DNA from 3 places in the Pannonibacter anstelovis genome. Region 2 is predicted to be linked to each of the others. Evidence: riboswitches for the same ligand, from Rfam matches in the RefSeq annotation. Region 2 holds a riboswitch; each other region holds the start of a gene.
What was found. Region 2 has a riboswitch for thiamine pyrophosphate ahead of thiM (hydroxyethylthiazole kinase). Riboswitches for the same ligand answer to the same signal wherever they lie in the genome.

Region 1: it holds a riboswitch for thiamine pyrophosphate, as region 2 does, so the genes downstream of both, thiO (glycine oxidase ThiO) here and thiM (hydroxyethylthiazole kinase) in region 2, are expected to answer to the same signal.
Region 3: it holds a riboswitch for thiamine pyrophosphate, as region 2 does, so the genes downstream of both, V6L75_RS13035 (ABC transporter permease) here and thiM (hydroxyethylthiazole kinase) in region 2, are expected to answer to the same signal.

What each region holds. Positions count from the first base shown of each region.
Region 1 is NZ_JBAKBF010000003.1:205,031-215,285, reverse strand. Features, by position in the region: gene V6L75_RS06295 (diacylglycerol/lipid kinase family protein) at 1-364, opposite strand, end outside; gene V6L75_RS06290 (RNA polymerase sigma factor) at 468-1,055, opposite strand; gene V6L75_RS06285 (NepR family anti-sigma factor) at 1,052-1,240, opposite strand; gene V6L75_RS06280 (response regulator) at 1,432-2,232, shown strand; gene V6L75_RS06275 (DUF1328 domain-containing protein) at 2,485-2,649, shown strand; gene V6L75_RS06270 (sensor histidine kinase) at 2,739-3,770, shown strand; gene V6L75_RS06265 (CHASE domain-containing protein) at 3,916-5,544, shown strand; gene V6L75_RS06260 (thiamine phosphate synthase) at 5,569-6,174, opposite strand; gene V6L75_RS06255 (thiazole synthase) at 6,171-6,947, opposite strand; gene thiS (sulfur carrier protein ThiS) at 6,949-7,146, opposite strand; gene thiO (glycine oxidase ThiO) at 7,143-8,192, opposite strand; TPP riboswitch at 8,268-8,383, opposite strand; gene V6L75_RS06240 (ROK family transcriptional regulator) at 8,606-9,736, opposite strand; gene V6L75_RS06235 (ABC transporter substrate-binding protein) at 9,831-10,255, shown strand, end outside.
Region 2 is NZ_JBAKBF010000014.1:39,123-49,377, reverse strand. Features, by position in the region: gene V6L75_RS18405 (long-chain-fatty-acid--CoA ligase) at 1-873, shown strand, start outside; gene V6L75_RS18400 (xanthine dehydrogenase family protein molybdopterin-binding subunit) at 1,094-3,397, shown strand; gene V6L75_RS18395 (DMT family transporter) at 3,654-4,700, shown strand; gene V6L75_RS18390 (Lrp/AsnC ligand binding domain-containing protein) at 4,752-4,988, opposite strand; TPP riboswitch at 5,113-5,222, shown strand; gene thiM (hydroxyethylthiazole kinase) at 5,211-6,017, shown strand; gene thiD (bifunctional hydroxymethylpyrimidine kinase/phosphomethylpyrimidine kinase) at 6,048-6,866, shown strand; gene V6L75_RS18375 (TRAP transporter substrate-binding protein) at 6,856-7,965, shown strand; gene V6L75_RS18370 (OmpP1/FadL family transporter) at 8,499-9,743, shown strand; gene V6L75_RS18365 (UDP-2,3-diacylglucosamine diphosphatase) at 9,981-10,255, shown strand, end outside.
Region 3 is NZ_JBAKBF010000007.1:220,440-230,694, forward strand. Features, by position in the region: gene glmM (phosphoglucosamine mutase) at 1-168, shown strand, start outside; gene V6L75_RS13005 (outer membrane protein) at 497-1,324, shown strand; gene V6L75_RS13010 (phosphoserine transaminase) at 1,490-2,662, shown strand; gene serA (phosphoglycerate dehydrogenase) at 2,806-4,392, shown strand; gene V6L75_RS13020 (DMT family transporter) at 4,438-5,325, opposite strand; gene V6L75_RS13025 (adenylosuccinate synthase) at 5,578-6,870, shown strand; gene V6L75_RS13030 (hypothetical protein) at 7,054-8,679, shown strand; TPP riboswitch at 8,813-8,916, shown strand; gene V6L75_RS13035 (ABC transporter permease) at 9,146-9,799, shown strand; gene V6L75_RS13040 (ABC transporter substrate-binding protein) at 9,881-10,255, shown strand, end outside.

The DNA of each region.
Region 1 (10,255 bases), on a different contig from region 2:
AGCGCACGGTTTCGGCTTTCGCCAGGGCCGCGATGGCCTTGTCAAGCTGGAGAGGAATGGTGAGGGAGCGGGCAAAGAGATTCATCGTCCCGGCCGGAAGCACGCCGAGCACCTTGCCGGAGTGGTAGGCCATCGCAGCGGCTGCCGAGATGGTGCCATCCCCGCCGCCGGCAAGGATGACTTCTGTTGCCGGGTCTCCGGCAATGCGCTGCAGATTGTCTTCAAGACGTGCCGAGGAGGTGACGATACACTGCACCTCATGTCCGGCGGCGGAAAATTCGGCCTCGATAAGATGGCAGACCGCCTGAATGTCGGCAGTTTTCAACGTGCCGCCATCCCGGTTCAGAAGTGCTGTCACGCGCATTCATTCTCTCTTTCGTGCTGCAGCCTTTCACTCATAGGGCACAAACAGACAGAACGAGGAACAGCCTCTTTCCGCTGCGGGCGGCCCGGGGGCTAAGCGAAGGTCAGCCGTGAAACAGTTGTTGCGTTGCGGGAGCAGACAGGCTGTCGGGGCCGTAATCTTCTTCGCCGCTGATCTGCAGCCGTTCCTGCAGGCGGTTGCGGGCGCGGTTGACCCGGCTCTTGATCGTGCCGATTGCACAGCCGCAGATCTCCGCCGCCTCCTCATAGGAAAAACCGGAAGCGCCAATCAGAATAATGGCTTCACGCTGATCGTCGGGAAGTTCGTCCAGCGCCTTGCGGAAGTCCTGCAGGTCAAGCGAGCCATACTGACCGGGATGCACGGCCAGACGCTCGGTGAACAGCCCGTCGCTGTCCTGCACCTCGCGGCCGCGCTTGCGGGCCTGGCTGTAGAATTCATTGCGCAGGATGGTGAAGAGCCAGGCCTTCATGTTGGTGCCCAGCTCGAAGCTTTCCTGCTTGGCCCAGGCTTTCATGATGGCATCCTGCACCAGATCATCGGCTCTGTCGGAGCTGCCGGTCAGCGAGACGCCAAAGGCGCGCAGGCTTGGCAGGCATGCGAGCATCTCACGCTTGAAGATCTTCCGCGGGTCTGCCGCCTGCGCCGGATCTGCCGTCTCCGCTGCCATCATTTCTTCAGGCTCCTCTCCTCAGCTTCGTCGAGGCGCTCCAGAAGATCGAGAAACCGGTCAGGGATCCCTTCATTCTGTACCGTGTCGTAAAGCTGCCGGAGCCGGGCCGAAATCTGCTGGGCATGAGCGCCGTCCAGCGCCCCAGTGCCAGCGCCCGGTGTTCCGGGCTTTTTCCAGTCATTCATGGGCATCATGCATCCGTATTGTATCTGTCAGGAAAATGCGGACCGGCAAAAAAAGTTCCAGGCAGGAGGAACTTTTTTTGGAACCGGCCGTTCTTCTCCGAAGATGCCCGCCGTGCGGGCGGTCAAGATCCGGTTTCCCGGCATAGTTCCATTCTGGACGCCACCCGGAAAGCCTTATGGAGCGTTTTTTAATGTCGCTTTCGACCCGTATTGCACCTCACCTGAGCTATCTGCGCCGCTACGCCAGAGCCGTGACCGGCTCGCAGGCATCGGGCGATGCCTATGTCGCGGCGACCCTTGAAGCCTTGATTGCCGATGTGTCGCTTCTGCCAGAGGCGCAGAATGACCGGGTTGCGCTTTACAAACTCTTTGCCACGCTTTTTGGTTCCACGCTGATCAAGATAGAGACGTCTGAATCGCCCTTCCTGTGGGAGCGCCGTGCCTCCAGCTACCTTGCCTCCCTGCCGCCACGCAGCCGCCTCGCTTTCCTGCTGGTGTCGGTGGAAGAGTTCACCGCAGCAGAGGCGGCCGATATCCTGTCCGTAACGGAAGCCGAGTTCGGATCCCTTCTGCGTGAGGCGGCAGAGGACATCTCCCGTCAGGTGGCCACCGACATCATGATCATCGAGGATGAGCCCCTGATCGCCATGGACATCGAGCAGATGGTGGAAGGGCTGGGCCACCGGGTCACAGGCATTGCCCGCACCCATGCGGAGGCTGTCGAGCTGTTCCGCGAGACCCGGCCGCGGATGATCCTGGCCGATATCCAGCTTGCCGATGGCAGTTCGGGGCTGGATGCAGTGAACGAGATCCTCGCAGACGTGACGGTGCCGGTCATCTTCATCACCGCCTTCCCCGAGCGTCTTCTTACGGGCGAGCGCCCGGAACCGGCGTTCCTCGTGACCAAGCCTTTCAATCCGGACATGGTGAAGGCCTTGATCAGCCAGGCCCTTTTCTTTGACGAAAGTGCCAGGGCTTCTGCTGCCGAGTAATGCCGTGCCGCCTGTTGCCCTGGCGGTTCAAAATGTGATGCGTCGGCGCCGCAAGGGCCCGGAATGACTGGCTTTGCCTGTTCGCGAGCCAGTTTCGATGGAACCACACGGGAGTTCAGCCGTTACATGATCAGCACCTTGCCTCTGCATTGCATAATATCCGTGCAAAGCAGAGGCGGTGAAAACCTCGAATCCGGACACCGGAACGTCCTGTTGCAATGCAGGTCTGGCGTCTTTCAGAAGGAGTTGGTCATGCTGTATTATGCGGCTGTTTTTTTCGTGATTGCGGTCATCGCAGGTGTACTGGGGTTTGGTGGCATTGCTGGAGCTTCTGCCGGTATTGCACAGATCCTATTCTTCGTGTTTCTGGTGTTCCTCGTCTTGTCCCTGATCGCTGGTGTGCTGCGGCGGGGCTAGGAGCAATAGTGATGTTCCGGAGTGAACAGCAGGAGGGGCTGGCTGCAAAAGCAGCGGAGCCCCTTTCTGCGACAGTTGGAGTAGTGCCGGTGGTTCATCGGTTGATCTGGAAGGACCCGGGGCAGCCGGAGACCCATCTGCGTGAATATCTGCTGCTGGCGCTGGAGCGGTCGGGCATCTGCCTTACCCTTCAGGACAGCCAGTTGAACTACGTCTATGCCGCCAATCTCCCTGCGCCCTGGAGGCTGGACCCGGAGGCAGGGCATCCGACGGATGCCGCCATTTTCGGTGAGGAGGTGGCCGCAATGCTGGCGGCCAGCAAGGCCCAGGTCGTGGCTTCAGGCGAGCCAGCTTCTCTTGAGGCCGATCTCGGTGAGGCCGGGGTTTTTTCGTTTAAAGTAGAACAGGTGACGTCCTTTGGTACGCGTCCCTATCTGCTGACCACAATCGCGGACCTCACTGAAAAGACCCGGCGTGAGAAGGTGCTCCGGGCGCTTCTGCGCGAGGTCAGCCACAGGTCCAAGAACCTTCTTGCGATCATTCAGAGCATTGCTTCGCAGACAGCGCGGCATTCGACCAGGATGGACCAGTTTCTGGCCAAGTTCCGGGGGCGGCTGCATTCGCTCGCGCAGTCGCAGGATCTGGTGACGGACTCCAATTGGCATGGCGCCTATTTCGAGGATCTGGTGCGCCAGCAGGTCAGCCGGTATGTGCCGCAAAATCCGCACCTGGTTGAGGTCCTGGGTGACAACGCGCTGCTGGATCCGAATGCGGCCTTGCATGTGGGCCTGGCCCTGCATGAACTGATGGTCAATGCCGTCAGCTACGGAACTGCGCTGACCGTTGGCCCGCCCGTCACGCTGCGCTGCCGGGTGAGCAAGCAGGACGGCGTGCGTATGGCGGAGATCGTCTGGATCGAAACCGTGACGCCGCAGGCTGGCGAAACGGATGCCTCGACAGGCGCTGCCCAGGCTTCCCGCACGGTTTACGACCGGCATTTTGGCAGTACAGTGCTTGAGCGGGTGGTGCCGCAGGCCGTCAATGGCAAGGCCAGCTACAGTCTCACGCCGCGCCTTGTGACATATAGCGTCGAGTTCCCCCTTGAGCCCCGTCCTGCCTGATTTCTCCGGCCAGATGGGGTTAGCCCCGGAAATTCAGCACATTGCCCTAACGTGACCTATTGAAAACTGACAAGACGCACCGTTTACTCCCTTTACCGGCAGGGTGTGTTTACCCCCTTTGCTCCTGAGCACGGTTGCAGATGTCATGAGGAAGTATCTCCCCCCGGCCGTGTTCCTTGCCGTGTCCTGTGTAGGGCTCTGGCTGACCTGGGCCGTTTTTCAGGCCGAAACAACGGCAGAGCAGCAGCGGTTTGAAGCCGTCGCCCGGGAAGCTGTGGACAGGGTCAATAGCCGGATAGAACAGCAGCTGGGTGTTCTGGCTGCCACTAAGGCCTTTTTCGAGGCAGCTGGAGGGATCGCCGGAGACAACGAGTTTCGCACCTTCGTTCTGGGGCTTGAGCTGACAGGCCAGCTCCGCGGGCTGCAGGGCGTCGGCTTTGCACAGCTTATCCGCACCGGGGCCGAGGCGCCTGTGAATGATGCCTTGTCCGCCCATTTCGGGCCTGAGGCCGCCATCTGGCCCGCCGATACCTCAGAAGAGTGGCGCACCCCCATAGTCATGCTGGAGCCGCAGGACCCGCGCAATGCCAGGGCCATCGGATATGACATGTTCAGCGAGCCTCTGCGCCGGGACGCCATGTCACGGGCCCTGGAAACCGGCAAGCCCCAAGCCTCTGCACCGGTCGAACTGGTCCAGGAGACAGGCACAGAGAAGCAGGCAGGCTTTCTGGTCTACAGTCCCTTTCGCGGAACACAGCCGCGTGCGCTGGAAGATGAGACAGGCGGGCAGCCGGATGGTTTTATCTACGCTCCTGTGCGCGCAGGAGACCTCATTCTTGCGGCTTTGACGTATCCGCAGGAGCTGCCTGTCGAGGTTGAGGTGATGGATCAAGGGGCTGACAGTTCCACTCAGCCCGTTCTTTTCCGCTCCGAAGGCTATGCGAAACTTCCGGAGCAGAGTTTCCAGTCCATGTCAGGAGAAATCACCGTTGCTGGCCGCAGCTGGCTCGTGCGTGTGCGGCAGCCTGACGTTGAAAACGGCATCGGGGCGCATTGGCGCTCCCTTCTGATCTGCACATTCTCGCTGCTCTTCGCAGCAGCACTTGCTGTCTCCATCCGCAATCAGAACCGGGCCGTGGAAGCCCGCCGCGACCTTGAAACCCTGTCGCAGCAGGTCATCGCCGAGAAGGATCTGATGCTTCAGGAAATGAAGCACCGGATCAAGAATTCGATTGCCCGCATTCTCGCCATTGCCCGGCAGACGGCGAACAGCTCTCCCTCATTGGAGAGCTTTTCCTCCTCCTTCGCCTCCCGGCTGCAAGCCATGGCCAATGCACAAGACCTGCTGACGCGCTCCCGCTGGCAGCGGGCGGGGCTGAACGAGCTTCTGGAACAGGAACTGGAGCAGGTTTTCGGCGAAGCGCTCCAGCGTGAAAAGCTTTGCGGTCCTCCGGTTGTCCTCAATGAAAAGGCCGCTCATGCGCTGAGCCTCGTCTTCCACGAGCTGGCGACCAATGCGCTCAAATATGCCCGTGTCGGCGATGACGGAGCATCCCTGACGGTGGACTGGACGCTGGAAGCCGCCCCAAAGGGCAAGCTTCTGCAACTGATATGGACGGAGAAATCTGCGCAGGCCATTGAGCCGGGGACTGCCAAGGGCTTTGGCACAAGGCTGATTGACGCCAGCATCCGCGGCGAACTGGGCGGCAAGATCGAGCGCGAGTTCACCGGAAATGGCCTGACCGTGCGCATGTCCGTGCCGCTGCAGGCCTGAGGCTGAAGCCCTGTCCGCTTACGCTCAGCGCCAGCTGGCTGTTGCGGCGAGCCACTCACGCACGCGCGCTTCCGGATCTGCATTGCGGGTGATGTCGGTGGCAACCGCTGCACTGTCCGCTCCGGCCGCAAGGGCCGCTTCCGCCCGCTCCGGTGTCAGGCCGCCAATGCCAATGAGGGGCAGGGTGCCGATGCGCTTCTTCCAGATGCCGAGCCTTTCCAGCCCCTGCGGCGCCCACTTCATCTCCTTCAGGATGGTGGGATAGACCGGACCCAGCGCCATATAATCGGGCTCTGCGGCAAGGGCCGTCTCAAGCTCCGCCTCGTCATGGGTGGAAAGACCCAGCTTCAACCCGGCGCTGCGGATGGCAGCAAGATCGGCCTCCGCCAGATCCTCCTGCCCCAGATGCAGCCAGCTGTAGCCTTCCTCGATGGCCATCTGCCAGTAGTCGTTCAGCACCAGCGTGGCGCCATGGGCCTCGCACACGGCTTTTGCTTCGCGGATCTGTCGGCGCAGCTCGTCCGGTGCGCAGTCCTTGACGCGCAGCTGCACCAGCTTCACGCCCTGCGGCACGAGGCGGGCGATCCAGTCCGCGCTGTCGACGATGAGATAGAACGGATCAAGCTTCATCCGAAAGCTCCCTTGCCAATGATAGGGGTTGATGGCACGGCCATATCCCTTGGTTCAAGCAGTCCGGCAAGATATCCTTGGCGCCCGGCCTCCACCGCCCCGGCAAAGGCCTCGGCCATGAGCGCCGGATCCGCTGCCCCCGCTACGGCTGTGTTGAGCAGCACCGCATCAAAACCCAGCTCCATCACCGTGGTGGCATGGGAGGGGCGGCCAAGCCCGGCGTCGACGATCAGCGGCACATCCGGGAAGGCGGCACGCATGGATCTGAGGGCGGCAAGGTTTTGCGGGCCCGCAGCCGTGCCGATGGGCGCGCACCAGGGCATCAGCACCTGACATCCTGCGGCCAGCAGCTTTTCCCCCACGATCAGGTCATCGGTGGTGTAGGGAAACACCTCGAAGCCCTCGGCGCTGAGAATGCGCGCGGCCTCCACCAGCTCGAACACATCCGGCTGCAGCGTGTCGTGGTGGCCGATGACTTCCAGCTTGATCCAGTTTGTACCAAACACCTCCCGCGCCATTTTCGCCGTCAGCACCGCCTCAGACGCGCTGTGGCATCCTGCGGTGTTGGGCAGCACCTTGACCCCGAGATCGCGGATCATCTGGAAGAACGCGCCGCCATTTCGCCCGGCCGCCGTTTCCCGGCGCAGCGACACGGTGACAATCTCCGCCTTCGAGTGCCGTACGGCATCAGCCAGTATGGCAGGTGAAGGATAGCGGGCTGTGCCCAGCAGCATCCGTGACGAGACCTCGCAGCCATAGAGTGTCAGGCTCATCTCAGCCTCCCTGCATCGGCGACAGGATCTCGATCCGGTCGCCCTCGCTCAGCCGGCAGGCCTCCCGGGCTTCGCGCGGCACCAGTTCGCCATTGACGGCGGTGGCTAGCCAGTCGCCTTCATAATCAAGTTCCTGCAGCAGGGCGGGCAGGGTTTCCGCCGCACAGGCCACGGCTTCGCCATTCACCAGCACTTTCATGGGTTTGCATCTCCCTTGTTTTCCATCAGCCGCCTTGCGGCCATATCCGCTGCCTGCCGGGCGAGGGCCGGGGCAAGCAGGAAGCCATGCCGGTACATGCCGGCAACGGCCAGATCCGCGCTGTGCGGCAGGCGTTCCGGCTCTGCCACCACGCGCGGCATGTTGTCGTCAAAGGCGGGGCGCACTCCGGCGCCCAGTTCCACGATGCGCGCTTCGCCAAAGGCGGGATGCAGCGCATAGGCGGTGTTGGCCAGTTCCATGACCGAGCGTGCCGTCACCGGGCCGCCGTCGTCGCTTTCAATCATGGTGGCGCCTACCATGAAGCGCCCGCCGCCGCGCGGAACCACATAGAGCGGATGGCGCGGATGCAGCAGGCGCACGGGGCGCGACAGGGAGATTTCCGTGGTCTCCAGATACAGCATCTCGCCGCGCACACCGCGCAGACCCGGCATCCGGCCGATAGCGCCGGGCCCGGTGCAGTCGATGACAAGCGATGCCCGCAGATCTGCCCCTTGCGCTGCTTCGCCCAGCTGGAAGGTAACACCGCGTGCTTCCAGCTGCTTCCAGAGCGCCGTCATGGCGAGGCGCGGATCAAGATGGGCTTCATTCTCGAAGAACAGCCCGGTCATGAAGCGCCCGGCAAGGGCAGGTTCCAGCTCTGCAATTTCCGCAGCATTCACCGTCCTGTGGCCTGTCGAGCGGCTGGCAAAGCGGCGCAGTTCCGCCTGATCGCGCGGCGGGCACAGAACCAGCGTGCCTTTGCGGGAGACAAGCCCCGGCACGGCCGCCTCCCACCAGTCTGCAGCTTCCAGCCCAAGCTTCAGCACCTCGGGCCCGGCGGTCTCCGCCTCGCACCAGGGGGCAAGCATGCCGCCGGCATAGAAGGACGCGCCATGACCCGGTGCCGGATTGGTGTCTGCCACAATGACGGAAATCCCGCGCCGGGAAAGCTCCAGCGCTGCGGCAAGCCCGGCCACTCCTGCGCCGCGCACCACCACTGGACGAGAGCCTGCAGAATGAGAGAGGCCTACGTGTGTCTGGCTCATCCGCTTCCGGCTCCGTGGCATCTGTCTCACGGGCGGAAGGGCTTTGTGAGGCGCCCGCTGGCAAACGCCGTGCCTGCGCGCATCACACACCATCCCTCCGCCAGCGTGAACTGGATCAGGTTCAACGGGTCACTGCGCTGCATCGCCAGCAGTATCTCAGCCCCTTGCACGGGACTCCCCAAGGTGAAGCCCAACCTTTGCGCCGGGAATGGAGGCTTGTCAATCGCGGGAGGGCCGGTGATTGCATGATTGCAACGGCTTGCCCTTCGAACTGATCTGCTTCGCCGCAGCGGGCCCTCTGAGGGCAAAGGCCGCCGGGCTGCTCTTCCGTGCCTTGGCACACGCGGCCGCAAAGCGGCTTGTGCCTTCACCTGTTGCGTGCGCCCTGCCTTTCCGGATGCACCCGGCGGAGACTAGCCGCGCAACTCGTGCAGGATCATGGCGGCCGCGCCAAAGGCGACCGCATCCGTCGCGGAGTTCTGCGGCACAAGGATTTGCGGCTGCAGAACCCGCGCCCCTTCAAATGGGTCCGATGTGGCAAATTCAAGCCAGCCTGCAAGACGTTTGCGGACACTCCAGGGCAGCGTCCCTCCGAGATAAATTGCAGAAGGCGCGAGGATGGCTGCAATCATGAAGGCGAGCGTTGCCGTCTCCGGCCCTGCCTTCGCAAGCCAGGTTTCCAGTACGGCCTCATGTTGCTCCAGATAGGCGGTCCATTCCCCGGCCGAGCGCCCTTCCGGGATAACGCCTGCATGGTCGAGGCACCAGGAGGCCAGATCATCGAAGCTGGGTCTGGAGCGGCCCCTGGCGCGCAAGGCGCCGACTTCGCCGGCATTGCCCGCATGCCCGCGGTAAAGCTCGCCGTTGACGATGATTCCGCTGCCGATGCCTTCAGAAAGATAGAGATAGACGAAGTTTTCGTGAGTGGCGGCGTTGCCCATCGTCAGTTCGCCCATTGCGGCGGCGTTGGCATCGTTCTCGATCATGACCGGGCATCCCAGAGTTTCCTCCAGGGCGGTTGCAAGGTCTGAACCCGTCCAGCCGATCACCTCCTGCGCCAGATCGAGGGATGCCGTCTGTTGATGGAAACGGGTCGGCATGGCGATGCCGGCACCGATCAACAGCCGCGGGTCTATGGCGCTTGCAGACAGAAGTTCTCCTTTCAGCCGCCCGACGGCGTCCAGCAGGCCGGAAAAGCTCTCGAAAGAGCCTCGTTCCTGCCACTCTCCCACGAGATTTCCGCGAAAGTCGAGCAAGGCAACCGAGACGGCAAACCGGTTGGCGTGCAGGCCGATTGCGTAACCGGCCTTTTCAGACAGCGTCAGATCAATATGCGGTGCCCCGCGCCCGCCCGAGCGCCTCGCACCTTCGACGATGATGCCGCGCTCAATCAGGTCGCGGGTCATCGTACTGACCGCCGCTGTCGTGATGCCGCACATTTCCGCCAGTTGCACCCGCGATGCCATGCCTTTCCTGCGCAGGTGCTTGAGCATGTCGGCCTGCGTCCGTCCAATGCCCTCCAAAGGGTGCTGCCGCGTCAGCATGAATTTCCTCCTCCTCGCAATTCCCTAGCGAATGTCATCAAACTTTTAATTAAGCAAGTTAATTAATGAAATATCGCCAACTGGATTGATCAGTATGACAAAGCCTCTCGCTCTTCTCACCAGCATTGCTCTTTCGGCTCTCGTGGCCGGCAACGCGTATGCCGAAGACATCAAGATCAAGATGTCGACCCTCGCGGACAAGTCCGGCCCGGCGCGTATCACCAACATCGAAGCCGCAGCCGACATCATGAACAGTCAGTTCAAGGCAGCCGGCATCGACAAGCGCATCGTCATCGAGGCAAATGCCAGCGCTGTCAAAGGCTGGGACGACCTGGCGCTTGAACTCATGAAGGCCTTTTCGGTCGGTCAGGGGCCGGACCTCTATGTCCTGCCGCATGAATGGATTGGCAAGTTCGCTGAAGACGGCAATGCCCTGGCCATGGACGGGATCATTGCCTCTACCCCGTGGGCCTATGGCGACATCCTGCCAGTCCTGTGGAACTCCGCCAAAGCCGCCGA
Region 2 (10,255 bases):
GTCCTGATGCCGCGCTTCGAAATGAAGCTGCTGCTGGACACCATCAAGCGCACGCGTCCGACGCTGTTCCCGGGCGTGCCGACCATCTACACGGCGATCAACAACTCGCCGCTGACGCCTTCTTATGATCTGACCAGCGTGAAGCTGTGCATCTCCGGCGGTGCGCCGCTGCCGGTGGAAGTGAAGGAGAAGTTCGAGAAGATCACCGGCTGCATTCTCGTGGAAGGCTACGGCCTGACGGAAACCTCGCCGGTTGCTTCGGTCAATCCGCTGGACGAGCGCCGCCGGGCCGGTTCCATTGGTCAGCTGGCGCCGGGCACCATCGCTGAGTTCCGTGCATTGGATGACCCAAGCCGCACGGTGCCGCAGGGTGAAAAGGGCGAACTGGTGATCAAGGGGCCGCAGGTGATGAAGGGCTACTGGAAGCGGCCCGAGGAAACCGCGCGCACGATCGAGGATGGCTTCCTCCATACCGGTGATGTCGGCTATGTGGATAAGGACGGCTTCATCTATCTGGTGGACCGGATCAAGGATCTGATCCTTTGCTCTGGCTACAACGTCTACCCGCGGGTGATCGAGGAAGCCCTGTATCAGCATGCGGGCGTCGAAGAGGCCATCGTGATCGCGGTTCCAGACGAGTACCGGGGGCAGGCGCCCAAGGCCTTCGTCAAGCTGCGGGCTGGTGCCACGGTCACGCAGGAGGAAATGCGCGCCTTCCTCAAGGATCACCTCTCTGCCATTGAATTGCCGCGCGAGATCGAGTTCCGCGATGCGTTGCCCAAGACCATGGTGGGCAAGCTCTCCAAGAAGGAGCTGGTCGAGGAAGAAGCGGCCAAGCGCGCGGCTGCAGCGGCAAGCAAGCCTGCTGCCTGAAGCCTGCATCCTACTTTTCAGGGGCCTGCCGGATGCCACCGGCAGGCCCTCGTCATTCCTGCGGATATGAGGATCTGACGCCCTGCCTTGAATTCGGGGTTGACGTTTCACGGTCCGGCGCAACATTCTTGTCTGACAAGACAAGCTTCGCAGCCCCTTCAGGCCAATCCCCCAGAGCCGCATGGCTGCACCAGCCCATAACAATCGAGGCCGTTTCCAGATGAACCAGATGACGCCGAAGAAATTCGGGATCGGTGCCCCGGTCCGCCGCAAGGAAGATGCTACCCTGATCACCGGCACCGGCCGCTACACGGACGACTTTGCCCCCGAGGGCACCCTGCATGCCTATGTGCTGCGCTCTTCCATGGCCCATGCCCGGATTTCTCTTTCTGGGCTGGAAGAGGCCCGCGCCCATCCGGGCGTGGCTATGGTGCTGACCGGGGCTGACCTGGACGGCATGAAGCCGATGCCGGTGAAGGCGGTGATGAAGCAGCTGGATGGCACCATGCACTGGTGCCCGGTGCGGCCCGTGCTCTGCACCGATACTGTCCGCCACGTTGGTGATGCGATTGCCTTCGTGGTGGCCGACAGCGTCAACGCGGCAAAGTCCGCGGCTGAGCTGATCGAGGTGGACTATGAACCGCTCGACGTGATCGTCGATATCGAGGAAGCCGTTCGGGACGGGGCAACGCTGGTCTGGCCGGAGCATGGCTCCAACAAGGCCTTCCGCCTCGGCCATGGTGATGAGGCAAAGACCGAAGAGGCTTTCCGCAAGGCCTCGCATGTCACCTCCATCCGCCTCGTCAACAACCGCCTCGTGGCCAATTACATGGAGCCGCGCGCCTGCCTTGCCGAATATGATGCGGACACGGGCCGCTACACGCTGACGGCAGGCACGCAGGGCGGCCATGGCCAGCGGGATATCATCGCCAAGGATATCCTTGGCATCGATCCGGCGCGCCTGCGCATTATCACCCCGGAAGTGGGCGGCGGCTTCGGCACCAAGATGTTCGTCTACCGGGAATATCCGCTGTGCCTCTTCGCTGCGGAGAAACTGCGCCGTCCGGTGAAGTGGACCGGCGACCGCATGGACCACTTCGTCACCGACGCGCATGGCCGCGACAACATCACCACCGCAGACCTGGCGCTGGATGCCGATGGCCGCATTCTCGGCCTTCGCATCAATGTTCTGGCTGCCATGGGGGCCTATCTGCATCAGTATGGCCCCTTCATCCCCTTCGTCGGCACCTCCATGTCCACGGGGCTCTATGATGTTCCGGCGCTGTTCGTTACGGCCACCGGCGTCTATACCCACACGGTGCCGACTGACGCCTATCGCGGCGCGGGGCGTCCGGAAGCTGCTTATCTGATCGAGCGGCTGATCGAGAAGGCTGGGCTTGAGACAGGCCTTGGGACGGCGGAAATCCGCCGCCGCAACTTTGTGCCTTCCAGCGCGCTGCCCTACACCACGGCGACGGGCCGCATGTATGACACCGGTGATTTTGCCGGGCACATGGACAAGGCGCTGGAAGTGGCGGACTGGAACGGCTTTGCCGCCCGGCAGGCGGAAAGTGCTGCGCGCGGCAAGTACCGCGGCATCGGCCTTTGCAGCTACATCGAGGCCTGCGCCTTCCCCGGCGGGGAAGAGGCGACGGTGGAACTGAACGGCAATGGCACGGTGACGCTGCTGATTGGCACACAGACCAATGGTCAGGGGCATGCCACGTCTTATTCGCAGGTGATTGCCGAACAGCTTGGGCTTGATATCGGCCAGATCGAGGTGATCCAGGGCGATACCGACCGGGTGCGCAAGGGCGGTGGCACGGGCGGCTCCCGCTCCATTCCGCTCGGCCTGCCGTCTGTGCTCGAAGCCTCGAAGAGCCTTGTCCGCAAGATCAAGGAAAAGGCCGCCGATCAGCTGGAAACCGGCATTGACGATCTGGAGCTGGTGGACGGTGAAGTCCGCGTCGTTGGCACCGACCGGTCCGTATCGCTGGCCGCTGTTGCGGCTGCTGCCGGTGAAAAGCTCGCCGGTCAGGAAGAGGTGAAGCAGGCGGAAGCGACCTATCCCAATGGCACGCATGTCTGCGAGCTGGAGGTCGACCCGGAAACGGGTGATGTCGAGCTGCTGAACTACACAATCGTGGATGATTTCGGCGTCACGGTGAACCCGGTTCTGCTTGCCGGTCAGGTCATCGGCGGCACGGTGCAGGCAATCAGTCAGGCCTTGTGCGAGGAAACGGTGTTCGATGCCGATGGACAGCTGCTGACGGCCTCGCTGCTCGACTACCGCCTGATCCGGGCATCCGATCTGCCGGATATCCATTTCGAGACGAAGAACGTGCCGTCCACCACCAATGCGCTGGGCATCAAGGGGGCAGGCGAGGCCGGGACCATCGGCGGCTGCGCAGCCGTGATGAATGCCCTACAGATGGCTTTGCGTGATGGGGCAGGGGTGGAGCATATCGATATGCCCGCCACGCCGCACCGGGTCTGGCAGGCCATTCAGGCCGCCCGCGCTTAAGAACGAAATGCGAAGAGGGGGCGGCGCGGCTGACTGCGCTGTCCCCTCACTGACGCCTTCTCCGGCCAGCAGCGTAAAATTCTGTATGCTGCGGCAATATGGTCTGGAATTTTGATACCGGTTTGCTACCCTTGTATACAGTAGCATGCATGATACGCACGGCGAAGTTGCTGCGCTATCAGCAGATTTGAGTTGAGCTTGGCCCGGCGCCCAGCTTCTTCATGCCCGCCCCTGCGCCGGACCTTTGGACGATCATATGGCCATGAGGGAGACGAACGCCCCTGACGAGGATGAGGCGGAGAACCGTGCATTGGCCTCCGGAGAGGGCGCGCAGGTCCCGCCGCAAGCCGCCGTTCTCACCTCACAGAAACCCGTGCTGGGCATCGCTCTGAAGCTGTGCTCCACCTTCACCTTCGCCTGCATGGCTGTCGCTCTGAAGATCACCACAGAGAGCGTGCCAATTGGCGAGATTGTCTTTGCCCGCAATTTCTTTGGCATGTTCCCGGTGCTGCTTCTGGTGGCGCTGCGCGGTGAGCTGACCAGCTCTCTTCATACCCGCCAGCCGCTTGGCCATGTGGGGCGTGCCATGGCGGGCATTGCGGCCATGCTGTTTGCCTTCACATCGCTGAAATATCTGCCCCTTGCAGATTCAACGGCCATCGGCTTTGCCGCGCCGCTGTTCACGGTGGTTCTGGCCTTTTTCTTCCTTGGTGAGACGGTGCGTGTCTACCGCTGGACGGCCGTCGTCATCGGGTTCCTTGGCATTGTCGTCATCCTGTCTCCGCATATGGGCGGCACGGAGATGAGCGGGGATGCCTGGTTCGGCGCGGCAGCTGCGGCTGCAGGCGCCTTCTGCACGGCCATGGCGATGATCTTCGTGCGCAAGCTCTGCGAGACAGAGCGGACCAGTACCATTGTCATCTGGTTCTCCGGCTGTGCCTCGCTGATTTCGCTGGCAACCGTTCCGTTTGGCTGGATCTTCCCCGGCTATGCCTGGGTCATTCCGGATGCGAAAACGGCAGGGCTGCTTGTCTTCGTCGGTCTTGCGGGCGGCGTTGGCCAGATCGTCATGACCGAGAGCTACCGCTACGCTGATGCGTCGACTATCGCCCCCTTCGATTATGCAAACCTGCTCTGGGCGGTGCTGCTCAGCTGGGCGATCTTTGGCGATATTCCGGTGTGGCAGGTGGTGGCCGGTGCGCTGATCGTGGTGGCGGCAGGCCTCTTCGTCATCTACCGCGAACGGGCGCTGGGCAAGGATGACAGCCGGGCGCGCAAGGCCTCCTCGCCGCTGCGGCCCTGATCTTCAGCCTGCGCCCCGGCTTTCATCGCCCGGCGCAGGCTGAATAGTGCCTCAGAATGCCTTGAAGGTAATGATGGTGCGGGTGTCGCGGATGCCTTCCATGCAATGCAGCTTCTCATTGACGAAGTGGCCGATGTCCTCGCCATCCTCGATATAGACCTTCACCAGCAGGTCATAGTCGCCGCTCGTTGAGTAGATTTCCGAAGCGATCTCGGCATCCGCAATGGCATTGGCGACCTTGTAGGTCTCGCCGAGGTGGCATTTGATCATGATGAAGAAGGGCTTCATGGCGTGCTCCTGAGGGCTATCCTGTGACAGGACATGGCCGATCCGCCGCCGCCAGTCAATCGCTGCGCTTTATTGCCGCCAGCAGAGCATGCTTGCCAAGGCGGAACGGGCTTGGTAGCTGTTTGCCGTCTCATGGGGGTGCCCGCCGGATGCGCCGGGCTGAGAGGCGATGGTGCCAACTCCTTGAACCTGATCCGGCTTGTACCGGCGGAGGGATTTGGGATGATGAGCGGTCAAACGGCACGCGGCGCAGCTGATGCAGCGGCCATTTCTACCATCACTGCGGATCACCTGGCCTCGCGCACGGCGGAGGTACTGGACAAGATCCGGGTATTCGCACCCCGTGTGCATTGCCTCACCAACGCTGTGGCTCAGGCCTTCACCGCCAATGTTCTGCTGGCGTTGGGCGCCATTCCGTCGATGACGATCTCGCCGGAGGAAGTACCCTTCTTCACGGCTTCTGCGCAGGCGCTGCTGGTCAACCTCGGCACGCTGGACGACGCGCGGAAGGAAGCAGCGAGCAGGGCTATCAGCATCGCAGCTGGCGAAGGCAAGCCCTGGGTGCTGGATCCCGTCTTTGCCGACCGTTCTCCCCCGCGCCTGACCGAGGCCCGGCGCCTTCTGGCTCTGAAGCCTTCACTGCTGAAAATCAATGCCGGGGAGCTTGCCGCGCTGGGCGGCGGTGCGTCTGTTCTGGAACTTTCCGGCCAGCTGGGGCTTCCCGTTGCAATGACCGGTGCTGTGGATGACATCAGCAGCGGCATTCAGAGCCTTCGCCTTGCCAATGGGCATCCGCTGATGGGCCGGGTGACGGCGACTGGCTGTGCAGCCGGGGCGGTGGCTGCGGCTGCGCTTGCCGTGGAGCCGGACCCGGTGGTGGCTGCGGCTGCGGCGCTGTCCATCATGGCGATCGCAGGGGAAATTGCCGCCGGACATTCGACCGGGCCAGGCAGTTTCGTTCCCGCGTTTCTGGATGCCCTTTATGGGCTTGAAGCGGCGCAGATTCGCGCCCACTTGCGGCTTGCCTGAGCCGCAGCCCGTTCATTTTCAGGAGGAATCATGACTGCCATTGCCCTGACCATCGCAGGCTCGGATTCCGGCGGTGGAGCCGGCATTCAGGCTGATCTCAAGACCTTCTCGGCGCTCGGTGTCTATGGTGCCAGCGTGCTGAGCGCACTGACGGCACAGAATACGCTCGGCGTCAGTGCCATTCACGACGTTCCCCCTGCCTTCGTGCGGGCGCAGATGGATGCGGTGCTGTCCGATCTCAAGGTCAATGCCATCAAGATCGGCATGCTGTCACGCCCGGATGTCATCTGTGCCGTGGCCGAAGGGCTGGATGCGCATGAGGCGTCCAATGTGGTGCTCGATCCTGTGATGGTCGCAGCCTCCGGTGATCCGCTGCTGGTGCCGGAAGCGGTCTCCGTGCTGATTGCGGAACTGCTGCCGCGCGCGCAGCTGATCACGCCGAACCTGCCGGAAGCCGCCCGCATGCTGAATACGGAAATTGCACAGGGCCGGGAAGCCATGCGCACGCAGGCGCAGGCGCTGCTGGATCTGGGCGCAAGGTCCGTGCTGCTGAAGGGCGGCCACGGGGAGGGGCCGGAGAGCGAGGATCTGCTGTTGACCCGCGACGGACGCGAACAGTGGTTCACCGCCCCCCGCCATGCTACGCGCAACAGCCACGGCACCGGTTGCACCCTGTCGTCCGCGATTGCCGCGGGCCTTGCCAAAGGGCTTCCGCTGCCCGATGCGGTGGCCGGAGCGAAGCTCTATGTGACCCATGCCATCCGGGCTGCTGACAACCTCAAGATCGGTGAAGGCCATGGGCCCGTGCATCATTTCCACGCGCTCTGGGAGACAAGCGATGTCAACTGAGATCAAGCCGTCCGCCTCGCGCCGTCAGGCCCTCAAGCTTGGTGCGGCCAGTGCCGCTTCTCTGCTGGCCGCGCCCGCGCTCGCCAATACGGGCGAGGCCGTGATCGAGTGGAAGATGGTGACTTCCTGGCAGAAGAACCTGCCGGGGCCGGGAACGACCGCCCAGACGATCTGCGACCGGATCGAGAGAATGTCGGGCGGGCGTATGCGGGTGCGGCTCTTTGCTGCCGGCGAACTGGTGCCGCCGCTCGGCGTGTTCGATGCCGTGTCTGCCGGTACGGCACAGGTGGCGCACACGGCCTCCTTCTTCTGGCAGGGCAAGATGCCTGCTGCTGTCTGGTTTACGGCCATTCCCTTCGGTCTTCTGCCGCTTGAGCACATCACCTGGATCGAGCAGGGCGGCGGGCAGGCGCTGTGGGACGAGCTTTACGCCCCGTTCGGAATCAAGCCGGTGATGGCGGGCAACACCGGCGTACAAATGGGCGGCTGGTTCCGCAAGGAAATCAATACGCTCGATGATCTCGCCGGGCTGAAAATCCGCATGCCGGGTCTGGGCGGCGAGGTCATGCGCCGATTGGGTGCAACACCAGTCGCCCTGCCGCCGGGGGAGATATTCCCGGCGCTGCAATCCGGCCTCATCGACGCAACCGAGTTTCTGGGCCCGTGGAGCGATCAGGCGATGGGCTTCCAGAAGGTGGCCAAGTTCTACTATGCCCCGGGCTTTCACGAGCCGAACGGCACCGGCGAGGCGCTGTTCAACAGGACTGCGCTGGAAGGGCTGCCGGAAGATCTCAGGACCATCGTCCTGGAGGCCTGCAAGGCCGAGAATGGCAGGTCACTGGCCGAAAGCGAATGGATGAATGCAGGCAGCCTTGAGAGCCTGCAGAAGGAGGAGGGGGTGCTGCTGCGCTTCTACCCTGAAGACGTGCTGGACGCGCTGCGCCGCGAAACAGCGGTGGTGCTGGGGGAGCTTGCAGCCAAGGACGAGCTCACAGCGCGCATCCACGCCAGCTACAGCAAGGCGCAGGCGCGGCTTGCGCCGTGGAGCCGGGTCTCTGTACAGCGGTTCCTTGCCGCGCGCGACGGCGACAAGGCCTGATACCAAGGCTTTCCACGCTGACGCATCACGCCTCGAAAATGCTCCAGCATCGCGCGGGCTTAACCAATGCGCGATGAGTGAAGCTCATCGAGCATTGGTATGAGGGCCACCTTCCGCATTCCGGATCCGGCGCGCAAAAGAACCCGTTGTACACAGGAAGTGGCTCGAATCGGGTGGATTGAGCCATTTTCTGCCCGGCCGGGCGGAGGGGAATGTGACTTTCCTGCAACGCAGGTCTTGAAAACTCGCCAGCGTGAAATCGCGTGATAGGTGCCTATTTTTTAAGCATACCTCTCCTGCTGTTTCCGCCCTGTGTCAATCTGACCGGAATATGACATATTTTCGACGGTCATGCCCCACATTCCCTAGGGGAATGTGGGGCGGACAGTATATTTGGTGCGCTGCAGCATGCGTGAGTGGCATTTCATCGCGGCGTGTTTCCGGATTGAAAGATCTACGAAATTGAAAGATCGTCTTTCCTGAGGAGCAAAGCTGGCAGGGCTTTGAGAAATGCTTGGGAGGGTTTGAGCAACATGATTCGTATCAGCAGAACGCTGGCTCTGTGCACCACCGCCATCGGGATGATCTCTGTTGCTGGTCAGGCTTATGCGGGCGGTTTCGCGCTGCGTGAACAGAGCGCCTACTATCAGGGTATGTCCTTCGCCGGTAATGCAACGACCGGTCCGTCGATTTCGTCGATGTTCTGGAACCCGGCCGCCATCACGGGCGCAGGCCTGGGCATCACCACCGAGTCCCACCATGCGCTGATTGCGCCCAAGGCAGAGATTAATCTCGATTCGACCTCGACGTTGCGCGCCTATGGCAACGGCGGCGACATCGGCTCTGATGCCTGGATCGGCTCCAGCTATACCGCTTACAATGTCAATGATCAGGTGTATTTCGGCCTTGCCGTGAATGCGCCCTTCGGTCTGTCCACGAAGCCTGAGGGTGGTATGCCCTGGGCCGGCCAGACCTATAACGCCGGCTCGAAGGTGTTCTCGATCAACGCCAACCCGATGGTCGGCTACAAGGTGAATGATCAGCTCGCCTTCGGTGCGGGCGTGCAGGTTCAGTATTTCAGCGTGCGGCTGAGGACAGCCACGAATGCTTCTACTACGCCGCCAGTCACGACGCTTGAAGGTGACAACATTGGCGTCGGCGTCACCGCCGGTGTGATCTACAAGCCCTTTGCAGGCACCGAATTTGGTCTGGGCTACCGCTCTGGCGTGGCACATGACCTTGACGGTACAATCACGTCGGTTGCGTCGACCCCGATTTATGCCTCGCTGATCACGCCTGAAACCGTCACATTGTCGGCCAAGCAGCGGATCACTGACAGCTTCCGTGTCCTGGGAACGGTGGAGTGGGCGAACTGGAGCCGGTTGAAGTCGCCCAAGGTCACGCTTCAGGCCAATGGAGCAACTCTGACCACGCTGAAATTCAACTACGACGACGGCTGGTTTGCGGCTCTTGGCGCGGAATACGACATCAATCAGAACCTCACCGTTCGTGCTGGTGCTGCCTACGAATGGTCTCCGATTAACGACAATATCCGTTCCGCCCGTCTGCCGGACAATGACCGGATCTGGCTGAGCGCGGGTGCGAGCTACAAGGTTCTGGACAATTTGGCCTTCGACCTCGGCTACACCCACATCATTGGCCGGGACACCAAGCTTGCCATCGTCCCGGGACATCAGGATTTCGCTGGTGTGGTTCTCTCCGGCGATGTCGACTCATCGGTCAACATCGTGAGTGCGGCCATGCGCTACCGCTTCTGAGTTGTTTCTCAGGTGCAAGGTTTGCGGCCGGTGCCCCACGGTGCCGGCCGTTTCCTTTTGTGACACAAATGGCTGTCCCGATCATTCACCAAACTGTCGTATTTGCGCGTAAATACCTTTTTCTGAATACTAAAATTCGACGTAAATCCTGCAGTATGCTTGTGAAAAACTTTGCTGTCATAATCCTGATACCTGAATCGCGTCTAAGGGGGGCAAAGGTAATCGGGAGCGCCAGACATGACAGCTCTGCAGGAAGGCCGGCATTACCGGGCCTTGTTCATTTCAGATGTTCATCTTGGAACGCGCGGATGTCAGGCAGATCTTCTGCTCGACTTCCTGAAGTACAATGATGCCGAGACCGTGTATCTGGTCGGCGACATTGTTGACGGTTGGCGGCTGAAGCGCAGCTGGTACTGGCCGCAGGCGCATAACGACGTGATCCAGAAGATCCTGCGCAAGGCCCGCAAGGGCGCGCGCATCTTCTACATTCCCGGCAACCATGACGAATTCCT
Region 3 (10,255 bases), on a different contig from region 2:
TCGGCCATTGATGCGGGGCGGGAGCGTCTTGGCAGCAGCGGCCGCCTTGTCATACGCCCGTCCGGGACCGAGCCGCTGATCCGTGTCATGGCGGAAGGCGATGATGCCTCGCTCGTCAATGACGTGGTGGATGAGATCGCTGGCGTCGTTGCGCGTTCGGCGGCCTGAACTCCAAGCTTTGCCGCATTCAGGCGCTTCTGATGCCGCCTGTCATGCCTGGAAAGGCCCAGGCGTTGCACTTGCCTGATCATTCCGCGATGAAGCAAGCTCATCGCGGAATGGCAAAAGCACAAGGCATCTGCCAGCGAGGCAGATGCCTTTTTTATTAAGGAATTCTTAAGGCAGCTGCTCTTGTTTACCTTGGGTTAAGGTAAAAAATGCTGGTAAAGAAACACGGTTAAGTACCCTTTAAATCTTTTGCCCTAAAACGAAGACATGTTCCAAAGCGCGCCTCGCAGCCTGGCTGATGCGGGCGCTTGTTTCAAAGGACGAGGACATGGGCAGCGTTTTCAAGCAGTTGTCTTTGGCGAGCTGTGCGATCTTCATCTCGCAGGCAGCACTGGCCGCGGATCTGGCGATGGACCTGCCGGCTCCGGTGATTGAGCATATCCCGGAAGTGCCTGCCGCCGGAGGCTGGTACCTGCGCGGCGATATCGGCTACAAGATTTATCAGGCACCGAAGGGCAGCTTCAGTGATCCCGTGATCGGTGACCTGCGCTTCAGCCCCAACGAGATGAACGATACGATGGTCATCGGTGTGGGTGTTGGTTACAAGTTCAACGACTATCTGCGCTCGGACCTGACATTCGATTACGAGCCCTCGGCGAAATACACAGGCTACGCCCCCTGCAACCTCTGCACCGGCTCGGATTCGTCGCGCGAGACATCCAATATTGACGTCTGGACGCTGATGCTGAACGGCTACCTGGATGTGGGCACCTGGAACGGCTTCACCCCTTACGTGGGCGCAGGTGTTGGCGCAGCTTACGTCAATGTGAAAGACACGAAGTCCTTCAACCCGAACGGCGTGACCACGTCCTATGACGGGTCGAGCGGCAAGTGGAACTTCGCCTGGGCCCTGATGGCCGGTACGTCCTATGCGGTGACCCCGAACTGGGACATTGACCTTGGCTACCGCTACAAGAACCTGGGTGAGGCCCGTTCGGTTCAACTGTACAACGTCGGCACGGGTCAGAGCCGGATCAAGTACAAGGATCTGGCCGCTCACGAGATCCGGCTCGGCGTGCGCTACAACTTCGATACGGCTGGCCCGGTCAACCGCCCGATGATCTATTCGGGCGACGCGATCTCTGCCCGCTATTGATCCTCGTCCCCGCGGATCATGTCTGGGGCCGGTGCCACAAGCACCGGCCTTTTGCTTTGCCGCACTGCAAAGCCCCATCCAGCTTGACCGCTCCACTGGAAGGGCATATCCATTTCAGTGGGACACTCCTCCCCAACGAGGAGCGCCTATCTGAGAGGATAGCATATGACAGCGACTGCAAAGCCGGCACAGCGCCCGGCAAATCCCCATTTTTCGTCTGGTCCTTGTGCCAAGCGCCCCGGCTGGTCTGCCGCCGCGCTGGACGTGAAGTCCCTTGGCCGCTCCCATCGCGCCAAGATCGGCAAGACCCGTCTTGAACTCGCCATCGACAAGACCCGTGAGGTCCTTGAGGTGCCGGCAGACTACCGCATCGGTATCGTTCCGGCCTCGGACACGGGTGCAGTCGAGATGGCCCTGTGGTCGCTGCTCGGCGCGCGCGGTGTTGACATGCTCGCCTGGGAAAGCTTCGGCTCCACCTGGGTGACCGATGTGGTCAAGCAGCTGAAGCTGGATGCCCGCACCATCGAAGCCCCTTATGGCGAGCTGCCGGACCTTGGCAGCGTCGATTTCAGCCGCGACGTGGTCTTCACCTGGAACGGCACCACCTCGGGCGTGCGCGTGCCGGATGCCAACTGGATCCCGGCAGACCGGGAAGGCCTCGTGATTTGCGATGCCACCTCCGCCGCCTTTGCGCAGGATCTGGATTTCGCCAAGCTCGACGTCGTCACCTTCTCCTGGCAGAAGGCGCTTGGCGGTGAAGGTGCCCATGGCATGCTGATCCTCAGCCCGCGCGCCGTTGCCCGGCTGGAGAGCTACACCCCGGCATGGCCGCTGCCGAAGATCTTCCGCCTGACCTCCAAGGGCAAGCTGATCGAAGGCATCTTCAAGGGCGAGACGATCAACACCCCGTCCATGCTCTGCGTCGAGGACTATATCGACGCGCTGGAATGGGCATCCTCCATCGGCGGCCTGAAGGCCCTGATCGGCCGCGCCGACACCAGCGCCGGGCACATTGCCCGCTGGGTGGAAGAGACCTCGTGGGTGGACTTCCTCGCCGTTGATCCGGCCACTCGCTCCAACACCTCCGTCTGTCTGAAGATCGTTGATCCGGACGTGACGGCGCTGGATGATGCGGGGCAGGCAGCCTTCGCCAAGGCCATGGCTTCGGCTCTCGAAGCCGAAGGTGTTGCCTATGACATCGGCTCTTACCGCGATGCCCCGACGGGCTTCCGCATCTGGTGCGGTGCGACGGTGGATCCGGACAGCGTTGCGGCGCTTCTGCCCTGGCTCGACTGGGCCTTTGCAGCCCAGAAGGCCCGCCTGCAGGCAGCTGCCTGATGCAGCGGCCCGGTGATCTCCAAGTCTCCGGGCCTTGCACTTCACCCAAATCCTGCGCCCGTGTGAGGCGCCTGCTGTGGTCCGGCACCTGGACCGCAGACGGTGCAGCCTTGCCCGAGGCGCCCTGAAGACAGGAGAGTTTCATGGCTCCCAGAGTGCTCATTTCGGATCAGCTGTCGGAAGCAGCCATCCAGATTTTCAAGAACCGCGGCATCGACGTGGATTTCCGCCCGGAGCTGGGCAAGGACAAGGACGCACTGCTTGCCGTCATTGGCGAGTATGACGGACTTGCCATCCGCTCGGCCACCAAGGTCACCGAAAAGGTGATTGCCGCCGCCACGCGGCTGAAGGTGATCGGCCGTGCGGGCATCGGTGTCGACAATGTCGATATCCCGGCCGCCACCGCCAAGGGCATCATCGTGATGAACACGCCCTTCGGCAACGCCATCACCACGGCCGAACATGCCATTGCGATGATGTTCTCGCTGGCCCGGCAGATCCCGGCAGCCGATGCCTCGACGCAGGCCGGCAAGTGGGAGAAGTCCCGCTTCATGGGTGTGGAAATCACCGGCAAGACGCTCGGCCTCATCGGCTGCGGCAATATCGGGTCCATCGTCGCCGACCGGGCCATCGGCCTGAAGATGAAGGTTCTGGCATTCGACCCGTTCCTCTCCGCAGAGCGGGCAAGGGATCTGGGTGTTGAAAAGGTCGAGCTGGACGGGCTGCTGGCACGGGCCGATTTCATCACCCTGCACACGCCGCTGACGGACAAGACCCGCAACATCATCTCCGCCGATGCGCTTATGAAGACGAAGCGTGGCGTCTACATCATCAACTGCGCCCGTGGCGGGCTGGTCGATGAAGTGGCGCTGCGGGCGGCACTCGATACGGGCCATGTGGCCGGTGCCGGGTTTGACGTGTTCGTCGAGGAACCGGCCAAGGAAAACGTGCTCTTCGGTGCGCCGAACATGGTCTGCACCCCGCATCTGGGCGCTTCGACTGAAGAGGCGCAGGAAAACGTTGCCCTGCAGGTGGCCGAGCAGATCTCGGACTATCTGATGAGCGGTGCGGTCATCAACGCGCTGAACATGCCGTCGATCTCGGCGGAAGAAGCACCGCGCCTGACACCCTTCGTGCGGCTTGCGGAGCAGTTGGGTTCCTTTGCGGGCCAGCTGACCGAAACCGGCATCCGCAAGATCCGCATCGAATACGAAGGCACGATTGCCGATATGAACACCCGCGCCCTGACAGCTGCGGCCCTGACCGGTGTGCTGACGCCGGTGCTGCAGACCGTCAACATGGTGTCGGCCCCTGTCATTGCCCGTGAGCGTGACATTCAGGTGGAAGAGGTGCGGCGCGGCCAGATGGGGGCTTACGAGACCTACATGCGCCTGACCATCGTCACGGACCGGCAGGAGCGCTCCGTGGCAGGCACCGTGTTTGCCGATGGCAAGCCGCGTATCATTCAGGTGAAGGGCATCAACATGGAAGCCAGCTTCGGCCCCTACATGCTCTACATCACCAATGAGGACAAGCCGGGCTTCATCGGCAAGTTCGGCAGCCTTCTGGGTGAGGCAGGCATTAACATCGCTACCTTCAACCTTGGCCGCACCGGGCCGGGAGGCGATGCGATTGCGCTGCTGGAGGTGGACGGCGAGGTGCCTGCCGCCACACTGACGGCCATCGAATCGCTGCCGCTGGTGAAACAGGCCAAGGCGCTGAAGTTCTAAAAACGGTATGATGAGCGGCATCCGGCAGGGTGCCGCTCTTTTATTTCACCGGCGCAGCAGCTTCAGCACCCGCCCGTCAAGCAGCACGAGGCCGCAAAGCAGGATGCCCAGTCCGGCGAATTGCACCGGATAAAGCCGCTCGCCGAGCAGCAGGTGCCCGAAGCCGAGGGCGCAGACAGGGACCAGCAGGGTCACCGTCGAGGTGTTGGTTGCTCCTGCTTCACCCAGAAGCCGGAAGAAGATCATGTAGCCAAGCGCCGTGGCGAGCACGGCGAGCGCCAGCACATTGCTCCAGACCAGCAGGCTGACATCCGCCGGTGACCAGCTTCCCACGGAAAAGAGCGCAAGCGGCAGCATCAGCACGGTGGAACCGGTAATCTGGCCCGTAGCTGTCACCAGCGGCGGCGTGCCCTTGAAGCGGCGGCCGAAAGCGCCTGCGCAGCCGTAGGAGAGGGCGGCGCCCAGACAGGCGGCCTGCGCCCAAAGCGGATCCGAGCTGAGACCGGCAAGGCTGGAGGACAGCATCAGCACCACGCCCGACAAGCCCAGCAATACGCCAGCGATGCGGTTGGCCGTCACCGGTTCCTGATGCAGCACCACGGCGGCGATCAGGAAGGTGAAGATCGGCGTTGTGGCATTGAGGATCGAAGCAAGGCCTGCTGCGATGCCCGTCTGGCCCCAGAAAATCAGGGAGAAGGGAATCGCATTGTTGAGCAGGCCCATGACAAGGAAGCTTGCCAACATCTTCGGATCACGGGGAAACCGGTGCGGAGTAAGGCGCAGCACCACATGCAGCACGCTGGCCGCAATCAGAACCCTGAGGAACACCAGCATCAGCGGCGGAATTTCGGCAACCGCCACCTTGGCAAAGAGGAACGAGCCGCCCCAAAGGGCACTGAGGAAAAACAGCAGCAGCCAGGCGGCTAATGACATGATTGTGTCCGGATGTTTGAGGCGGGGCCTGCGCCTTCGGGAGAGTGCGAGCTGTATCACCTGACGGGATTGCAGCGCCACCCGGAATGCGAGGCTTCCGTCCGTCAATTTCTTCCGTTTCGGGCTCGCAACTCTTGGCGGAAGTGGCTATAGTCCGCGCGTTTGCCCCGGCCATGTACCGGGGTTTTGTGTGCTGGTGCCCGGAAAAAGCGGCCCCGGCAGATGGTTCCTTTTGAGAAGGGTATGGCACCCATGGCCAATGTTGTTGTCGTCGGTTCGCAATGGGGCGATGAAGGCAAGGGCAAGATCGTCGACTGGCTCTCTGAGCAGGCTGACGTAATTGTCCGTTTCCAGGGCGGGCATAATGCCGGCCATACGCTCGTGATCGATGGCGTCAGCTACAAGCTGTCCCTGCTGCCCTCCGGCGTCGTGCGCCCGGGCAAGCTGTCGGTGATCGGCAATGGCGTGGTGCTGGACCCGCATGCGCTGGTGTCGGAAATCGGCCGTCTGCGCGATCAGGGCGTGACCGTGAACCCGGAAACCCTGCGCATTGCCGAAAACGCGACGCTGATCCTGTCGCTGCACCGCGAGCTGGATGCGCTGCGCGAGAACTCCAGCACCGGTACGCGCATCGGCACGACGGGCCGCGGCATTGGACCGGCCTATGAGGACAAGGTGGGCCGCCGGTCCATCCGTCTGATGGACCTTGCCAATCTGGAGACGCTGCCGGCCAAGATCGACCGGCTGCTGGCGCACCACAATCCGCTGCGCCGGGGTCTCGGTGAGAGTGAGATTTCCGCGCAGGCCATCTTCGAGGAACTGTCCTCGGTGGCTGGCACCGTGCTGCCCTACATGGATTCGGTATGGAAGCTGCTTGATGGCCAGCGCCGTGAAGGCAAGCGCCTGCTGTTTGAAGGTGCGCAGGGTGCGCTGCTCGACATCGACCACGGCACCTATCCGTTTGTGACCTCGTCCAACACGGTTGCCGGTCAGGCTGCCACCGGTTCTGGCCTTGGCCCCAATGCGGTCGGCTATGTGCTGGGCATCACCAAGGCCTACACCACCCGCGTGGGCGAAGGCCCGTTCCCGACCGAGCAGCAGAACGAAGTCGGCGAATTCCTTGGCACGCGTGGCCATGAGTTCGGCACCGTCACGGGCCGTAAGCGCCGTTGCGGCTGGTTCGACGCGGTTCTGGTGCGCCAGACTGTCTGCACCTCCGGCATTACCGGCATCGCGCTGACCAAGCTGGATGTTCTGGACGGACTGGAAGAGCTGAAGATCTGTGTCGGCTACGAGCTGGACGGCAAGCGGATCGACTACCTGCCGGCCTCCCAGGGGGCGCAGGCACGTGTGGTGCCGATCTATGAAACCCTGCCGGGCTGGCAGGAATCCACCAAGGGCGCCCGCAGCTGGGCTGATCTTCCGGCGCAGGCGGTGAAATATGTCCGGCATGTGGAGGAACTGATCGGCGCACCGGTGGCGCTGCTTTCCACCAGCCCGGAGCGTGACGACACCATCCTGGTGCAGAATCCGTTCCAGGACTGACGTGAAATTTATCGGGCGGAATGCTCCCCATTCCGCCCGAAAGTCATGTAAAAACCTGATTGCGCATCCTATCTTTGCCGAACACCTCTTGCGCCCGCCGGTGTTGAGCCTACAAATGGGATGGCATGAATACGGAGCTTCCGGTGCGCCGGGTTCAGGCTGGCACCCCTCACGAGCGAGCCAATGGCTGATTACTATTCGATTTTGAAGAAAACGATTGCGTCACTGCCGGAGAACAACGGTTCTGCGCGCCGCAACGTCTACAGCCGCGCCCGAAACGCGATTGTCAGTCAGCTCAAGGCCTATGAGCCGCCGCTTTCCCCGTCCGAAATCACGGCCGAACAACTGCGCCTTGAGGAAGCCATCCGCAAGGTTGAGGCCGAGGCGGCGCGTGAAACGCTGATGGCAACGCGCCCGGCGCCCGCAGCGCCTGCGCCCATGGCCCCTCCTGCGGGCGCCATCGCTCCGGCTGCGCCCCGCGCCGAGCCCTATCCGCCGTCTTCTCCTTCGCCGCGCGGGCCGCTTGGCTCTACCGTGCAGGAGGCCGAAAGGCTTGGGGATGCGTCGTCAAGCGCGGTGCAGACCGCCCGCGATGCCTTCCGCAACGAGAGCGCTCCGGCGGATCCGGCTGGCGAGCGCAGCGAGCCGCGCGTGGAGCCTGCCTTCGATGCGGCGCCTGCAAAGCCGTCCGCTGAGCCGGCTGCTCCTGCACCATCTTCCTACGCCATTCCCACACCAAGCCCTCGTCCAGCGCCTGCGAGCGAGAGCTTGCGCCCGGATCCTTCCGCACCGGTGTCAGCCAGTGCAGGAGGCAAGAGCGCTGCGGCCGATGAACCGCGCAAGGTCCGGACCCGTGCACCGCGCCGTGCTGCAAAGTCTGGCAACTCGCCCTTCATGTCCTACGTGTTCCTGGGCGGTTTTGTGCTGGTGCTGATTGGCATCGGCGCTTTCATCTATTCACAGCGCTCGCTGATCGCGGGGATCTTTTCCTCCAGCGAAGAAACAGCGGCAACGACTGCTCCGGCCCCCGAGACGCCGGTCCCCGCAGGTGAGACGGCTGCAAATGAAGAAAACAGCGGCAAGAATACCGACCGTCTGCTGACAGATACGGGAGAGCCTGCAGTCGCCCCTGATGCGCGCACCGTGACGACGACCCTCATCACGCCTTCCGCGCCGCCGCAGGATACGCCTGCTGCCGTGCCTGAGGCAGCTGCCCCGCCGGCCAGTACGGCTCCTGCCCAGACTGTAGAAACGCCGGGTGCCATCGTTGCGCAGAAGGCTTTCCTTTATGAGGAGGGTGAAGATGCCAGCGGCTCGGGCACCGCTTCTGCGGGCAATGTGGCCTGGTCGGTTTCTGAGGAAACTGGTACCGGCGGGCAGACAGAGACTGTGCTCGTGGCTCAGGCTCAGATTCCGGACCGGAACATCAATGTGACGCTGCGAATCAAGCCGAACACAGATAGCTCGCTGCCCGCCAGCCATCTGGTCGAAATCCAGTTCCAGCTTCCTGAAGGCTTCTCCGGCGGTGATGTTTCCAATGTGCCGGGCCTTGTGATGAAGCCGACAGAAGAAGCGCGCGGAGATGCGCTCCTGGGCGCATCGGTAAAGGTCGCTCCGGGTTATTTCTGGATCGCACTGTCGAGTGTTGACAGCGAGCGCGACCGTAACCTTGCCCTGATGCGTGAGCGCGGCTGGATCGATGTTCCGATGCTCTACGAAAACGGCAAGCGTGCCATCTTCACCATCGAGAAGGGCACACCTGGTGCCCGTGCTCTGGAACAGGCGATTGAGGCCTGGCAGAAGGGCTAGGGCGTCACATAACGCGAACCCGAAAAGCAACCGGCAAGGCCCCGGCATCTTATCAAGATGTGCGGGGCCTTCTGCTTTCATGGCGTGCTGGCAAGTTTTGCTTGCCAAGGCGCCATTCAGGCGGCATGTTTCGGGTTGGTCCGAGGGGTGCTCCGACGTGAGCTGAGATGGCGCAAAGCCGAACCCTTAGAACCTGATCCGGGTCATGCCGGCGAAGGGACGGAAACCTTTAGCCATATCCCGGATCTCCAATGTCTTGACCGGCTTGCCGGTGGCGGGAGATCCTTCTGTGTCGATAGAACTTCTTTCGGGAAGGCAACCCCTTCCATCTGCGAGCCCCGTCCGGAATGCCTTTCCGGCCCGTGCAGCTTCTCTCCTGCGCAGCATTGCGCCAGGTGTCGCGGTCAGCGTGTCTCTGCTGCTGATCTGGGATCTGGCGGTGCGGCTCCTCGAAATCCCGCCCTACATGCTGCCCGGTCCGCTGAAAGTGCTGGAGGCCTTCCAGCGCCAGAGCGGCTTTCTACTGTATCACGCCAGCATCACCTTGAGTGAAACCCTGCTGGGCTTTGTCTTCGGCATTGCCGCCGGGGTCATGCTGGCCTTCGTCATGTGGCTGTCGCCGCTGGCACGGCGCGGGCTTCTGCCGGTCGTTCTGGTGACACAGGCGCTGCCGGTCTTCGCCATTGCTCCCATTCTGGTGCTTTGGCTCGGCTTCGGCCTTGCCTCCAAGATCGTGATGGCGGTGCTGGTCATCTTCTTTGCCGTCACCTCGACGTTCTTTGACGGTCTCCGGCGGATGGATCAGGGCCTGGTGGACCTGGCGCTGCTTTACCGCGTCAACCGCTGGCAGGAACTGCGTTACTTCCGCTTGCCGTCAGCCATGCCCGCGCTCGCGTCCGGCGTCCGGATCGCAGCGGTCTTCGCTCCCATCGGTGCCATTGTTGGCGAATGGGTTGGGGCCAAGGGCGGGCTTGCCTTCATCATGCTGCAGAGCAATGCCCGGATGCAGACGGACACCATGTTTGCCGCTCTCGCCTTGCTTGCCGCAATGGTTCTGGTCCTGCGCTTCGTCGTCGAGCGCCTGACCCGCCGCATGGTGCCCTGGCAGCGCGAGGACTGATCCCCGCGCACGCATCTGCCGGTCAGGCTGTGGCTGGACCGGCTCAAACTTCATCCAACACCTGTCTACTGGGAGACCCGCATGAAACGCATTCTCGCGCTGTCGCTGGCCGCTGTTCTGGCCGCTGCTTCACCCGCTGCGGCGGCAGACAAGCTGACCGTTCTGCTCGACTGGTTCGTCAATCCGGATCACGCGCCGCTGGTGGTCGCCAAGCAGAAGGGTTTCTTCGAGGCTGAAGGGCTTGATGTGGAGCTGATCGAACCGGCTGATCCGGCCATGCCGCCGAAGCTGGTGGCGGCCGGCCAGGGGGATATCGCCGTTTCCTACCAGCCGACGCTCCATGCTCAGATCAGCGAAGGCATGCCGCTGAAGTGGATCGGCACGCTGGTGGAGACGCCGCTGAACACGCTGATCGTGCTGGAGGATGGCCCCATCAAGACGCTGGCGGACCTCAAG